DNA from 2 places in the Priestia aryabhattai genome. Region 2 is predicted to be linked to the other one. Evidence: riboswitches for the same ligand, from Rfam matches in the RefSeq annotation. Region 2 holds a riboswitch; the other holds the start of a gene.
What was found. Region 2 has a riboswitch for S-adenosylmethionine ahead of M3225_RS16435 (trans-sulfuration enzyme family protein). Riboswitches for the same ligand answer to the same signal wherever they lie in the genome.
Positions count from the first base shown of each region.

Region 1 (7,804 bases), on a different contig from region 2:
TTTATCTCGGTCTGCACTATCCGACGGATGTCATGGTAGGCCTGATACTGGGCATCTTTTCAGGTGCTGTTTCACTGAACATATTTTTAACATAATTGATAGGAGGAATACTAATGAGAATTGCTTTATTTACGGATACATTTGCTCCGGAAGTTAACGGTGCTGCTAAAACACTTTATCAATTTACTCAGTATGTCAATTCAAAGCAAATTCCCATCCAGGTATTTGCTCCTGAATTTGCTCATGACCGTTCATTTTCAACGTATGTTCACCGTTCGCCTAGCATGCCGTTTTTCCTTTATCCAAACAGCCGCTTTTCATTGCCAAACGTTCTAAAAATTAAAAAGCAGCTGCAGGAATTCAATCCTTCTCTTATTCATTTGGCCACTCCTTTTACAATGGGGCTTTGCGGCTCCTATTATGGAAAAAGATTAGGTGTTCCTCTTGTCGGCTCTTATCATACCAATTTTGATGATTATTTATCTCACTATGAACTTGAGAAGATGCGTGTACCACTGCAAAAATATATGAAATGGTTTTATAAACCTGTGCAAAAAATATTCGCTCCCTCTGAAGTGACCAAACAGCAGCTAGAAGAACAAGGGTTTCACAACGTAGCTATTTGGTCGCGAGGGGTAAATCACAAATTATTTCATCCCCACTATGACCGCTTTGATATTCGTATTAAATATAATATTAAAAAACCCTACATTTTAACGTATGTAGGAAGATTAGCTAAAGAAAAGAACGCTGATTTTTTACTGAAAATTGCACGATCTCTACCTGATCATATCCGCCATCAAATTCACTGGGTTATTGTGGGAGACGGCCCTTTAAAGGAACAAATGCAGCAGCAAGCATCTGAGCATATGACATTTACAGGCTTTCTTGAAGGTAAGCAACTTGCTCATATCTATTCATCATCTGATTTGTTTGTTTTTCCTTCAGAAACAGAAACCTTCGGAAATGTTGTACTGGAGTCTCTTGCTTCTGGAACTCCTGTGGTGGCAGCAAATGCAGGAGGAGTTAAACAGATGGTTCAGCACGGGCGAAATGGCTACCTTTGCAAACCTCACTCCTTAGAAGAATTCGGTTCGGCTATTACAGGTTTACTCGATGATTTGCACCAGCGGCTTCACTTTGGCCATGCAGCGAGACACTATGCTCTTACTCAATCATGGGATGCCATTTTTCAGCATTTGCTTTCAGAATATGAAGATGTCGTAGAAAAATCCGCTGAAGATATTCAATGGGCATAAAAAAAATCTCCGTTTTCACGGAGATTTTTTATTATTTAGCTAAAGCTTGAGTTTTTAATGTTTCAGCTTTGTCTGTGAACTCCCAAGGAAGCTCCACATCTGTACGACCAAAGTGACCGTAAGCTGCTGTTTGCTTATAAATCGGGCGACGTAAATCAAGCATTTTAATGATGCCTGCTGGACGTAGGTCAAAGTTTTTGCGTACTACATCTACTAGTACTTCTTCAGAAACTTTTCCTGTACCGAATGTATCAATTGAAATAGATACTGGTTGTGCAACACCAATTGCATATGCTAGTTGTACTTCACACTTATCAGCAAGATCAGCTGCTACAATGTTTTTCGCAACATAACGAGCTGCATAAGCTGCTGAACGGTCTACTTTTGTTGCGTCCTTACCAGAGAATGCACCGCCGCCGTGACGAGCATATCCGCCATAAGTATCAACGATAATTTTACGACCAGTTAAACCAGCATCTCCTTGAGGGCCGCCGATTACGAAACGTCCTGTTGGGTTAATGAAATACTTTGTATTTTCATCAATTAACTCGTTTGGCACAACTGGATTAATAACATATTCTTTTAAGTTACGTTGAATTTGCTCTAACGTTACTTCTGGGTGATGCTGAGTTGAAATAACAATTGTATCGATGCGAACAGGTTTGTTGTTTTCATCATATTCAACTGTTACTTGTGTTTTACCATCCGGGCGAAGGTAAGGAAGAATTTCTTCTTTACGTACTTCTGTTAGACGGCGAGCAAGTTTATGAGCTAATGAAATTGGAAGAGGCATTAATTCTTTTGTTTCGTTACATGCATAACCAAACATTAACCCTTGGTCTCCAGCTCCTATTGCTTCGATTTCTTCATCTGACATTTGACCTTCACGTGCTTCTAACGCTTGGTCTACACCAGCAGCGATATCAGCTGACTGCTCGTCGATAGATGTTAATACTGCACAAGTTTCAGCATCAAATCCGTATTTTGCACGAGTATAGCCAATTCCTTTAATTGTTTCACGAACTGTTTTAGGAATATCCACGTAAGTAGAAGTTGTAATTTCACCACTTACTAAAACTAAACCAGTTGTTACGCTTGTTTCACAAGCAACACGAGCATTTGGATCCTTTGCTAGGATAGCATCAAGAATTGAGTCAGAAATTTGGTCACAAATTTTATCGGGATGTCCCTCTGTAACAGATTCTGACGTGAACAGACGACGTTGTGTTGACATCAGTTTTCCTCCTTATAAATACGATACATTGTGATACGGTACTCATTCCCTTATTTTCATTACACGTTAAAAAATATAAAAAAACCTTTCCTTGTATCGAGGAAAGGTATCAAATTCTACATAAGCCTTTCACTCTTATCGATCAAGGTTGTGCCCTTGCATCAGGTTAGCACCTTATCGTCCACACAAAAAAATGACGATGGTTGCTGGGTTTCACAGGGCCTGTCCCTCCACCAGCTCGGGATAAGAGAGTATCCGTTCAAGGACATATAATACATGAAAAAGCGCTTCACTGTCAACAACATTCAAATGGAAATCATCTCTTTACGTTTGAATCTGTTTTAATGTAACATACTCAAATTTCAAAATAGTACACCTTATTAAGAATGATCACTAAGTTTGGTTAACAAGACAGATCAAAAAGAGACTTTCACTTGAAATAACTTCACTTTTTTCGCTTCTAGCACATATATATGTGTCTAAAATAGGTATAACGTACATTTTTTTATAATACACAAACATTTTTAGTTAAATAGTATAGAATAATTAAATAAATGTGTTATACTAATTATAAATTTCAAACATTAATGAATAAATAATAGCTAAAAAAGGAAGGTAGTGCACATGAGTACTGTTGATATGTCTATCGAATTAAATGGTTTGCTTCAATTAAAAACAACAAAACACCAATTATCTGTTCCACAACTTGTTGAAAAAATTCTAGCTCGACGCGAAGGAACGCTGACTTCTACAGGTGCTGTGTCAGTCGAAACCGGAAAATATACAGGTCGCTCTCCTTTGGATAAATTTATTGTAAGCGATGCTGTGTCTTCAAAAACGGTTGAATGGGGACCTGTCAATCAGCCAATTTCTGCTCAGCGATTCGATGCGCTATACAAAAAAGTCTTAACCCACTTAAAGAAGCAGGATGAACTTTTTGTTTTTAATGGATATGCTGGAGCTGATAAAAAGTATCAGTTACCAATTCAAGTAGTTAATGAATTTGCATGGCACAACCTATTCGCTCAGCAGTTATTCATTCGCCCTTCAGCTGAACAAAAAACAAATGATGATGTGAAGCCGTTTACAATTGTAGCAGCTCCAACATTCAAAGCTGATCCTGAAACAGACGGGACGAATTCTGAAACCTTCATTATTCTTTCATTAGAGCGGCGCATTGTGCTAATTGGAGGAACTGAGTACGCTGGTGAAATGAAAAAATCTATTTTCTCAGTGATGAACTTCTTGCTTCCTCAAAACAATATTCTATCCATGCACTGTTCTGCTAACGTAGGAGAAGAAGGTGACGTTGCATTATTCTTTGGTTTATCTGGAACGGGTAAAACAACGCTTTCTGCTGATGCAAATCGTCGTTTAATCGGAGATGACGAGCACGGTTGGTCAAGCTCTGGTGTATTTAATATTGAAGGAGGCTGCTACGCGAAATGCATTCAGCTTTCTGAAGAAAAAGAACCGCAAATTTTTAATGCAATTCGCTTCGGCGCCGTACTGGAAAATGTAGTGTTAAATCAAAATACGAAAGTAGCAGATTACAATGATAATAGTTTAACAGAGAATACTCGTGCCGCTTATTCAATTGACTCTATTGATAATACGGTATTGCCAAGCGTCGCTGGGCACCCTACAGCTATTGTCTTTTTAACTGCTGATGCCTTCGGCGTCTTGCCTCCAATCAGCAAGCTTACAAAAGAACAAGCGATGTACCATTTTCTGAGCGGATATACTAGTAAGTTAGCTGGAACAGAACGCGGCGTAACATCGCCGCAGGCTACTTTCTCTACATGCTTTGGTGAGCCTTTCTTACCTCTTGCTCCAACAACTTATGCAGAAATGCTAGGAAAGAAAATCGATGAACATAATGTAAATGTCTACCTTGTAAACACTGGATGGACCGGCGGTGAATACGGTGTGGGTGAACGAATGAAGTTAAGTTACACTCGAGCTATGGTTCAAGCAGCTCTTGAAGGAGAACTAGCTAATACCGAAACAGTAACAGATGCTATTTTTGGTTTATCGATTCCAACTCATGTTCCGGGAGTTCCTGATGAAGTGCTTCAGCCTTCTAAAGCATGGAACGATGCAACAGCTTATAACCAAAAAGCAACTGAGCTTGCCGCTAAATTCAAAGCTAATTTCAAGCGTTTTAATGATGTAGCATCTGACATTTCAACATTAGGCGGACCTAGAGTCTAATAAAAAACCGATCGTCTTATGGACGATCGGTTTTTTAGTTAGTCGAATATAATTTTGTCAGTTCATATGTGACAATGGTTTTTTCCTGCTCCATTTCTACCTTACGCACAACAGCAGTTCCAATACATTCTCCATTTTTCGTTTTGTGAATGTTTAATGGAATATCTAACGGATACAAACGATATCCTTTTTTCTCAATTTGAAAAATGTTATCCGTTACACGTTTTTCGTTGCCTTTTGTCACAATCATTGTATTTAATTCTAGTGGCATCCCCATTTTTTTCTCACTCCTCACTGTTATTCTACTTGTTTTTTCTATCGTAGCATATCTTTTATTGCGCTTTCATCCACTTTGTTAACTTCTTCACCGTTTCTCGATTTTCTTTTGGTGGAAAAGCATGTGGAAAGTTTTCAAAGTACCAGCTGGTAACTTTTTTATTGGACTCTTTTAGTTTGGATTCGAGCTGATAGGAATGATCAATCGACACGTTTTTATCTTCTAAACCATGAATGAGCAAGACCGGCGGCTCGACGAGATGAGCACGATGCAAAGGTGTCCTCCATTCGTATCTTTCAGGATATTTAGCAGGAGTTCCTCCAATCACCCGCTTCATCATTCTTCTTAAATCTTCCCTTTCTTCATATGTCAGCACCATATCCGTGACGCCTCCCCACAACACAAGAGAACGGCTGTCGTTTTTTTCAATTGCTGTGAGTAAAGCCATCACTCCCCCTCTTGAAAACCCAAAGATATGAATGCGGTCATGGTTAACGTTGGGCAGCTGCTTCAGTAAATCGTAAGCTGCAAAAGCATCGTAACGATCATCTCCTGCAAAATCTTCGTTTCCTTCTCCTCCTTGATTTCCCCTATAGAACGGAGCCATCACAATAAAACCTTGAGAAGCAAATTGAATGAGTCGAGCAGGACGAACGGTTCCTACGTTCTTAATACCTCCTCTTAAGTATAAAAAGCCGTCATACATCCCTTTTTCTTTTGGCTCTGCGAGCATTCCTTTAATCTTAAGCCCTTGACATGCATATGTAATCACCCACAGCGCCACGCGAGGGTTTGGTGATGGGAAACGCTGTTTATGAAGAATTGTTCCATCTTTCATTTTTTTCCTCCATTCTTTATATAACTAGCCTGTTTTCTCCCGCTAAGGTGTACTTTCAATCGTTGACTAATACTTCTTTGATTTTCCACATGTTATATAGGCACTCACCTTCTTCTACTTTCTTACATACATTATCATAAAATATTTTATTCTTTTAAGGAGGTTTGCTTTATGAAACCAATTAAATGGCTCTTTTCTTTGCTTGCTATTATGATTTTACTCATTCCACTAATTAGCTGCAGCAAAACAACATCTGTACAAACGGTTCGTGTTGGTGAAGTAACTCGCTCTATCTTTTATGCTCCCCAGTACATTGCTATTTCAAAAGGCTTTTTTGAAGAAGAAGGACTAAAGGTAGATTTAAAAACAACGTGGGGCGGAGATAAGACGATGACGTCACTTTTATCTGACGGCATCGACGTCGCCTTAGTCGGCTCCGAAACTTCAATCTACGTATATGCACAGGGGTCTAGTGATCCCGTCATCAACTTTGCACAGCTAACCCAAACCGACGGAACATTTCTAGTAGCGCGTAAAAAGGTTGATCAATTCTCATGGGATCAACTTAAAGGCAAAACGTTTCTTGGTCAGCGCAAAGGCGGCATGCCGCAAATGGTGGGGGAATATGTGCTGAAACAGCATAATATTGATCCTAAAAAAGATGTAAAACTCGTTCAAAACATTGATTTTGCTAACGTTGCGAATGCTTTTGCTTCTGGTACTGGAGATTACGTTCAATTATTTGAGCCAACGGCTAGTATTTTAGAGCAACAAGGAAAAGGACATATCGTTGCTTCCTTCGGAAAAGAATCAGGAACAGTTCCTTATACAACATTTATGGCCAAAGAAAGCTATTTAAAAGATAACCCTGAAGCAGCAGCTAAATTTACTCGAGCTATTTATAAAGCACAAAAATGGGTGGACACACATAGCACAGAAGAAATTGCTGAAGTGGTTGCACCGTATTTTGAAGATACACCTAAAGAAACGCTAAAAACTGTTATTGACCGCTATAAATCCCAAAAATCCTTTGCAACAAACCCTTTATTAGATCAAAAAGAGTGGGATCATTTACAAACAATCATGGATGAATCTGGAGAACTTCCAAGACACATTGATCACAACAAGTTAGTCAACACAAAATTCGCCAAAGATGCAATGAGTGAGTAATATGACAAAACTTCACATTCAAGATGTTCAGCATATGTATCTTACGACAAAGTCTGCTACCACTGCACTTGAACATATTAATTTGTCTATTGAAGAAGGAGAATTTGTTTCCTTTCTCGGCCCCAGCGGATGTGGAAAAACGACGCTTCTATCGATTATTGCAGGATTGATTGAACCAACGTCCGGCTTCGTCACAATAGACGGTGAAAATATCGGAACATCAGTCCCAAACATCGGTTATATGCTTCAACAAGATTATTTGTTTCCGTGGAAAACCATTAAAGAAAATATTTTACTTGGGCTTGAAATTCGCGGAGAGATAACAGATGAAACAGAGAGCAAAGCACTGTTACTCCTAAAAGAAATTGGTTTACAGGGCGTAGATAGCCTATATCCGCACCAGTTATCCGGAGGCATGAGACAACGCGTCGCTTTAGTCCGAACACTTGCCATTGATCCCGCTATTTTACTCTTAGATGAACCTTTTTCAGCACTTGATTTTCAAACAAAACTCAAGCTTGAAGAACTTGTCTCCAAAACGCTGATGACCTATAAAAAAACGGCCGTTTTGGTCACGCACGATATCGGCGAAGCTATTGCCATGAGCAGCCGAATCTTTTTATTCTCAGCCAAGCCGGGAAAAATCGCAAAAACATTTACGGTTCCTTCTATTTTACGAACCCTCTCTCCGTTTGAAGCACGACAGCACCCTGTCTATAACGACTTATTTATGGACATATGGAAGGAGCTTGATCAACTTGAAACCCACTAGCTCCCTAGATACTCTTCATGAAAGCTACCTTCGCAAGGTT
Region 1 covers NZ_JAMBOQ010000001.1:1,233,068-1,240,871, forward strand. The annotation lists gene M3225_RS06345 (phosphatase PAP2 family protein) at 1-95, shown strand, start outside; gene M3225_RS06350 (glycosyltransferase family 4 protein) at 114-1,259, shown strand; gene metK (methionine adenosyltransferase) at 1,291-2,493, opposite strand; SAM riboswitch class I at 2,626-2,743, opposite strand; gene pckA (phosphoenolpyruvate carboxykinase (ATP)) at 3,118-4,707, shown strand; gene M3225_RS06365 (DUF2584 domain-containing protein) at 4,742-4,984, opposite strand; gene M3225_RS06370 (alpha/beta hydrolase family protein) at 5,040-5,822, opposite strand; gene M3225_RS06375 (ABC transporter substrate-binding protein) at 5,994-6,992, shown strand; gene M3225_RS06380 (ABC transporter ATP-binding protein) at 6,994-7,764, shown strand; gene M3225_RS06385 (ABC transporter permease) at 7,751-7,804, shown strand, end outside.
Region 1: linked by a shared signal. The riboswitch ahead of metK (methionine adenosyltransferase) and the one ahead of M3225_RS16435 (trans-sulfuration enzyme family protein) in region 2 are both predicted to bind S-adenosylmethionine.

Region 2 (7,804 bases):
TTCGAGTTCACGCACAGCGGCTTTGTAATTCATAGGAGTTAAAAAACCTTTTAAATACTGCTGCTGGGCAAAATCGAGTAATTCATTACTTGACTGCGGCTCATATTGTTTCACCGCAATAAAAGCTTCTTGAAGTTCGTTCACATACATGTAAATTCCCTCCTAATCCCCATTTGTGCCACTACGTATAGGTAGTATCACTTGTTCTTATCGTACCATATATTTAAATAATCTCGTTTTTTTGAAAAATTTAAACTTTCGACAGAAACCTACATATTTTCGAATGTGGTTTCCAAAAGTACAAGTAGACGAACGTCACCTCTTATTTCTGCATACATACTATATATTATGTAATATTAAAAAGGAGGTATTGATTTTGCATGTATACAAGTAAGCACTATCCGTATTATGAGCAACATCAACCAGAACGTTTTGATTTAAGTCAGGTACATCCATTTCCACAGTATCATCAGCAGCCATGGACGGAAGCTTATATGCCGCAACATCCGTACGCTCAGCAACAAATGCCTTTTGGTCCTCAGCAAATTCCCTATATGAACGGAATGTACCAGCAGCCCATGTACAATAATGCTGGTGCGCCTTTTAATCCATACCCTAAAGCTCAGCAGCAAAAGCCCCAGCCTTCTCAATTTCAGTCATTAATGTCTCAGTTTAAATCGAGTGATGGCAATTACGATATGAACAAGATGATGAATACTGCGGGGCAGATGATGGGAGCCATGAACCAATTAACATCTCTAGTAAAAGGATTTTCCGGGATTTTCAAAGTGTAAGGACTAGAAGGTGTTTTCTAGTCCCTGCTTATTATTTTTCCTTTTGATTTTTCAAATAGGTTTCTCCAAGAAGTGTAAATACTTCATTGTAAGTTAATCCAGACTGAGCATTTAAACGTTTGACTTCTTCGACATCTGTTGTTGATGAAGTTGAAATTTGATGCTTGTTTTTTTTCATAAAACCTCTCCTTCTTTATGATGTAAAATGAATAACATCCCATCTTAGTATATTTCCAAATGTGCCCCTTCTATAAGTGGAAAAAAACGCCGAAGACACTCATGGTTCTTCGGCGTTTTTTTTGCAATAAAGATGATTGTTTAGGGAAATTAAGAACGACGAGAGCGACGAGTAGAACGACGAGAACGGCGAGTAGAACGACGAGAGCGACGAGTAGAACGACGAGAGCGACGAGTAGAACGACGAGAGCGACGAGTAGAACGACGAGAGCGGCGAGTAGAGCGACGAGAACGGCGGGTAGAACGACGAGAGCGGCGAGTAGAACGACGAGAGCGGCGAGTAGAACGACGAGAGCGGCGAGTAGAACGGCGAGAACCGCGAGTAGAACGGCGAGAGCCGCGAGTAGAACGACGAGAACCGCGAGTAGAACGGCGACTACTGCGGCCAGTGCTACGAGAAGAGCGACGCCGTCTTGTTAGTGGGCCGGCAGTTGGCTCTTGAAACATAAAAGATTTTAGTTCTGTACATTCTAGAGCTTCAGCAGCCTCTTTAATTTTTTCAGCTGTAATATGCAATACAAAAACCTCCTTTTCAATTGGACTAGGTCTTGCATTAATAGAATACGCGCTGATGCTTGTCCTTGATATAAGTCAAAAGTGGAGTTTGCGGAAATAGTTGATGTGATGGGGTATCATGGAGAATTTGCCCTTCATATACTTTAATAATTGAAGAAAGGTGGTCGAGTAATGAAGCAAAAAGAAATTCCTCAATACGCTCTGTTTGTGAATGTAAAAGATTTAAAGGAAATGCAAAGAGATATTTGGTCAGAAGAAGCGTTTCAGGCAACGATGAAGTTTAATAAAAAACGTTACGATATTGATTTGTTGCTAAGAGGCTCCCATATTCGGAAGATGAAGAAAAAGTCATATTATATTGAATTTTATTCTCCAAAAATATTTCAGCGTGCCAAAGAAATACACTTGAATGCTGAATACAAAGATCCATCGCTTATGCGCAACAAATTGTCCCTCGATTTTTTCTCCTCCTTAGACGTTTTATCTCCTCACTCTCAGTTTGTCACTCTTAAGATTAATGGGAAAAATGAAGGGATATATCTTCAGCTCGAATCGGTAGATGAACTATTTTTGAAAAAAAGAAATTTAGCGGATGGATCCATATTTTATGCAGTGGACGGAGATGCTAATTTTTCTTTGATGAGCGACTTGGATAAAAAGCCGAAAACGACTTTGTTATCTGGATATGAAGATAAAGCAGTAAAACAAGGGGATGAGGAAAAATTAGAAAAGTTTATCTTTAATCTTAATACATGGACAAATACAGAATTCGAACAGAATATTGATAAGTATCTGAACGTCGACTGTTACTTATCTTGGTTAGTTGGCATTATTTGTATGCAGAATTACGATGGTTTTGTCCATAACTATGCTCTCTATCTAAATCATGAAAGCGGGCGATTTGAACTGATTCCGTGGGATTATGATGCAACTTGGGGAAGAGATGTAAATGGAAAAGTAATGGAGGGGGACTACGTCCGTGCACAAGGATTTAACACGCTTACAGCTCGCTTATTGGCAGTAGATAGCATTAAAAAACATTACATTCAAAAAATGAACAATGTTCTAAATAATCAATTTACAATAGAACATATGAAACCAATCATTTATCAACTGCATGAGTATATCACTCCTTATGTATTAAAAGATCCTTACGTAAAAGATAACATGGAGCAATTTTATAAAGAACCCGACTTTATGCTGTCTTTTATAAAAGAACGAACAGCGTATATTAAAAATAACCTTTTGACTCTTTAAATATGGATAGATTTATAGGCAACAGTGGATTTTGTTAATAATAGGCAAATGAAGGAAATCAATAGCTGTACATGATACGTATATATACAGTATGAATGACCAATAAGGATAACTAATAAGGAGGAAAAACAATGAGTAACTATTACTATGACCAAGAACAAGGGCAAAATCAAAATCCACGTCAAAAATCAAGCCAAAAATCAAGCCAAAAGCGCAGCCGAAATGTACAAATGCCTGATAAAGGCTATTCTTCTCACTTTAAACCCCTAAAAGGAAGAGTGGTGACCGTTTATCGTGGAGGACCTGAATCTAAAACAGGTTATTTGGTTGACGTGCAATCAGATTATTTAATCTTAGCGGTAGAAAGCAATAATAACAATAATAACAATAATGGTGAAAATAACAATCAAAACAATCAAAACAACCAAAACAACCAAAACAACCAAAATAATAATCAACAAGAATATACCCTTGTATATTATCACTTAGCTCATGTAAAAAGCATTACTGAAGATACTATGTCAAATTCGGCGCAAACATTTACAGGAATTAGCACAGAATTAGAATTATATCGAGGAAAAACTTTTGCTGGAACTTTATCATTGATGAAAACTAAATATGTGCAGGTTAACCAAGGTGGACCTGAGAAAAAAGCAGGTCAGCTTCTTGATGTCTTAGGTTCATTTGAATCTGCTTATATAGTATTACTCACAGAGGATGACGGTGTTATCTATATTAACACTGAACACGTTAAGAGTGTAAGTGAATATCAAAATAATGATGGGAATCAAAATAACAATGGGAATCAAAATAATCAATCTGCAAATGAACTCTTCTTGAGCCAAGAACCAGAATATATGAAATCTAAGAATTTTAACGATCTGTTTGCACACCTTTCTCATAAATGGGTATCTATCAACGGTGGAGGACCTGAAGCCGTAGAGGGCGTGTTAGTACAAAGTCGAAACGGTACATTTACACTTGTTCAGAATAATCAAGTATTACGCTTACAGCCAAGACACGTTAAAACCATTTGTGTAGGAGCAAAAGGAGCTTTTAAGCAAAACGACAACAATCAAAATAACGAGCAAACAGAAGAAAATGGAGAGACTGAATCTGCAAAGTCTAAAGAAGAACGTACAGGAAGCCGCACGGGAGGACGTACAGGAGGACGCCGTACAGGAGGAGGTCGCACAGACGATCGCTCTCGAGGACGCCGTACAGGTTCACGCTCTTCAGTACCAGGCGAGAAAGTTATTAAAACGAAAAATTATCGTTGGAAAGCATGATGAAATGGAACATAAAAGGTGCTTATAAAGCACCTTTTCTATCATATAGGAAAAAGGAGGAGAATGAGTATGAGTATGAATCATTATATCAATAAAATTGTGGAATTGGATATTTCAGGTAAAACGACGTTTGTTGGCAGACTTATTGATCTTGGATTAGATATTATGGTTTTGTATAATGGACATGATTATTTGTATATTCCTCTTTTACACATGCATCGTTTGCGAGAAGTATCAGAAGAAGACTATACGGTTTTACGTGAAATAGAAGAGAACTTAATAGAAGAAAGTCAGCGGATTTCCTATCGTAATATTTTACAGCAGGCAAAAGGAAAATTTATTGAAATTTATGTAACAGGAGGAAAGTCATTGCATGGTTATATTACAAGCGTGCTGAATGATTATCTTGTGTTTTATTCTCCAGTGTATAAAAATGTATTTGTTTCTCTGCATCATTTAAAATGGCTTACCCCTTACAGTAACGAGTTAACCCCTTATTCTTTAAGTGACAAAGAGCTCCCAGTAAGGCCTGCCTCTGCACCTTTTGTCAGAAACTTTGAAGAGCAGCTTAAAAAATATGAAAATCAATTGGTTGTATTAGACTTAGGAGATCAATCAGAAAAAATTGGCGTACTTAAAGAAGTTTCTAATAATATTGTTGAATTAATTACGGCAAATGGAGAAAGTATGTATTGGAAGTTAGCTCATGTAAAATCTGTGCACTTGCCTTAGAAAAAGAGACCTCGCTGTCGTCTCTTTTTTTATGCGCTTATCAGGACAAGTGCATCGAATAAACAAATGAGATAATTTAAATTTTTTAGAAAATTATGTTGACAATAAAGAAAATCTTTATTAAAGTTATTAACAACAAACGTTAACCAACAACAATTATATAGAACTCTTATCAAGAGTGGCGGAGGGACTGGCCCTGCGATGCCCGGCAACCATCAAATGAGACATTCATTTGAACGGTGCTAATTCCTGTGGAACATCAGTATTGTTCTAACAGATGAGAGAAATCGTGTATAAACGAACACTCTTCCATCTGTGAAGAGTGTTTTTTATTTTGAGTTAAGGAGAGAAATAGATGAAAATTGAAACTTTATTAGTTCGTTCAGGAGTAGGCCGTGACCCTTCAACAGGTTCTATTACAACACCCATTTACCAAGCATCAACATTTGCTCATCCTGCTTTAGGGCAAAGTACAGGATTTGACTATGCACGTACGGCAAACCCTACTCGTACAGCATTGGAAGAAGCAATTGCAGCTTTAGAAAAAGGAGAAGTAGGAGTAGCATTCGCTTCAGGAATGGCGGGTGTAATGGCAGTTTTAGCGCTATTTAAAAACGGAGATCATTTAATTGTATCAGAGGACTTATACGGAGGAACGTACCGAGTACTAAATGAAATCTTTTCAGAGCAAGGAATTACTGTTTCGTACGTCAACACAGCCCATCTCGATCAAGTAAAAGATGCGCTTCGTCCCAATACGAAAGCTTTATTTATTGAAACACCTACAAATCCAATGATGCACGTGACTGATTTGCCAGAAGCTATTGCATTAGCTAAACAGCATGATTTGCTTACTATTGTTGACAATACATTCATGTCACCTTACTATCAGCGTCCTTTAGAGCTTGGAGCAGATATTGTGATACATAGTGCGAGCAAATACATTGGTGGTCATAATGATGTAGTTGCTGGTCTTGTAGTGGCTCGATGTAGTAGCTTAGGAGAGAAAATTCGTTTTTATCAAAATGCAGCTGGGGCAATCTTAGGTCCACAAGATAGCTGGTTGTTATTGCGCGGTGTTAAGACGCTAGCGCTTCGTATGGAAAAACATAACGAAAACGCACTGAAAATTGCAAATTGGCTTACTACCCATGATCTCGTAGAAAAAGTGTATTACCCTGGTCTTGAAACACATCCAGGTTATGAAATCATGAAGAAACAAGCGACTGGATTTGGAGGCATGATTTCTTTTGCTGTCTCACGCCCTGACATCGTGTCCACGCTTTTGGAAAATGTCAAAGTTATTACGTTTGCAGAAAGCTTAGGAGGTGTGGAAAGTTTGATGACATTCCCAGCTCGTCAAACACACGCTGATATTCCCGAGGAAATTCGAAATCGTGTCGGAGTAACAAACTGTTTACTGCGATTATCAGTTGGAATTGAGCACGCAGATGATTTAATTAAAGATTTGAAGGAGGCATTTGATGCATACCAACAATAATAAACATAGATTTGGTACGAACTTAATTCATGCAAATACAGGAATTGACGGTCATTTTGGAGCGGTTAACGTACCTATTTATCAGGTGTCCACATTTAACCAAGAAGATGAGACGAACAACGGCCGCTATGACTATTCTCGTTCAGGAAACCCAACTCGTGAGGCTTTAGAAAACACCATTGCTCAGCTAGAAAATGGATACGCTGGGTTTGCTTTTTCATCAGGTATGGCTGCCATCTCATCGGTGTTATCTATTTTTGAATCAGGGGATGAAATTTTAGTTTCACATGATACGTACGGCGGGACATATCGTGTATTAACACGGTTATTTTCAAAGTTTGGTATTAAAACAACCTTTGTTGATACAACGAAGGTTGAGAAAGTAGAAGAAGCTATCACAAAAGATACGAAGGCTATTTATATCGAAAGCCCTTCAAATCCATTTTTACACGTAACGGATATTAAAGCAGTAGCAAGTTTGGCGAAGGAGCGCAATATCCTTACAATTGTGGATAACACGTTTTTAACACCTTATCTACAGCAGCCGATTGACCTTGGTGTAAATATTGTGATTCACAGTGCTACAAAATATATCAGCGGCCACAGTGACGTCATTGGTGGTTTAGTTGTGGTAAGCGATGAAAAGCTAGCAGAAGAAGTAAAGTTTGTACAAAATGCTTTTGGTGCTATTCTAGGACCACAAGATTGTTTTTTGCTTCTTAGAGGAATCAAGACACTAAAAGTTCGTTTAGATCAGCAGTTAAAAACAGCACTGCAGTTTGCGAAGTGGCTTGAAGAACAATCTTTAGTAAGCCGTGTATACTACCCAGGCTTAAAAAGTCATCCGGATCACAAACTGATTTCAGAACAAGCAAATGGATATGGAGCTATGATTTCTTTCCAAGTACAGGATGAAAAAGTAGCACGACATATTTTACAAGGAGTCAAATTGGCTTCAATTGGCGTTAGTCTAGGTGCAGTTGAATCAATCTTAACGCATCCTGCAACAATGTCTCATGCAAGTATCCCAAAAGAAGTACGTGATGAAAAAGGAATTACTGATTCCCTTCTTCGCCTTTCCGTAGGATTAGAGGAATTCGAGGATTTGAAGCAAGACTTTAACGCTGTTTTTCAAAACTTAGAAGAGAAAGCCTTAATTAAATAAAGAAAAGGACTTCCATCAAGGAGGTCCTTTTTTGTAGTTATATACAGCTATCTAAAAGGTTTGTGTATAGTGACGTAAGCGCAACTTTTTCATCAGAGGAAAGGCTGCTGTTTAGAATTCTTTTTATGCCAAGATGATATTTTATATGCGGTGTTTGTCGGACGCGCGGATGAGTCATTTCATCCTTTAAATCTTTCAGAATGGCTTCGTGAAGCTGATCTTCACTTGTCATGGATTGTTTGGAAGCGAACGAACGGTTCAACCATAGGGTTTGATAAGCTGCTAGTAAATGTTCAGAAGTCATTGTGCAAAG
Region 2 covers NZ_JAMBOQ010000003.1:649,869-657,672, forward strand. The annotation lists gene M3225_RS16400 (YppF family protein) at 1-150, opposite strand, end outside; gene M3225_RS16405 (YppG family protein) at 381-794, shown strand; gene M3225_RS16410 (hypothetical protein) at 826-972, opposite strand; gene M3225_RS16415 (CotG/ExsB N-terminal domain-containing protein) at 1,122-1,547, opposite strand; gene M3225_RS16420 (CotH kinase family protein) at 1,719-2,804, shown strand; gene M3225_RS16425 (spore coat protein) at 3,035-4,093, shown strand; gene M3225_RS16430 (hypothetical protein) at 4,163-4,825, shown strand; SAM riboswitch class I at 4,992-5,109, shown strand; gene M3225_RS16435 (trans-sulfuration enzyme family protein) at 5,181-6,326, shown strand; gene M3225_RS16440 (trans-sulfuration enzyme family protein) at 6,310-7,491, shown strand; gene M3225_RS16445 (hypothetical protein) at 7,529-7,795, opposite strand.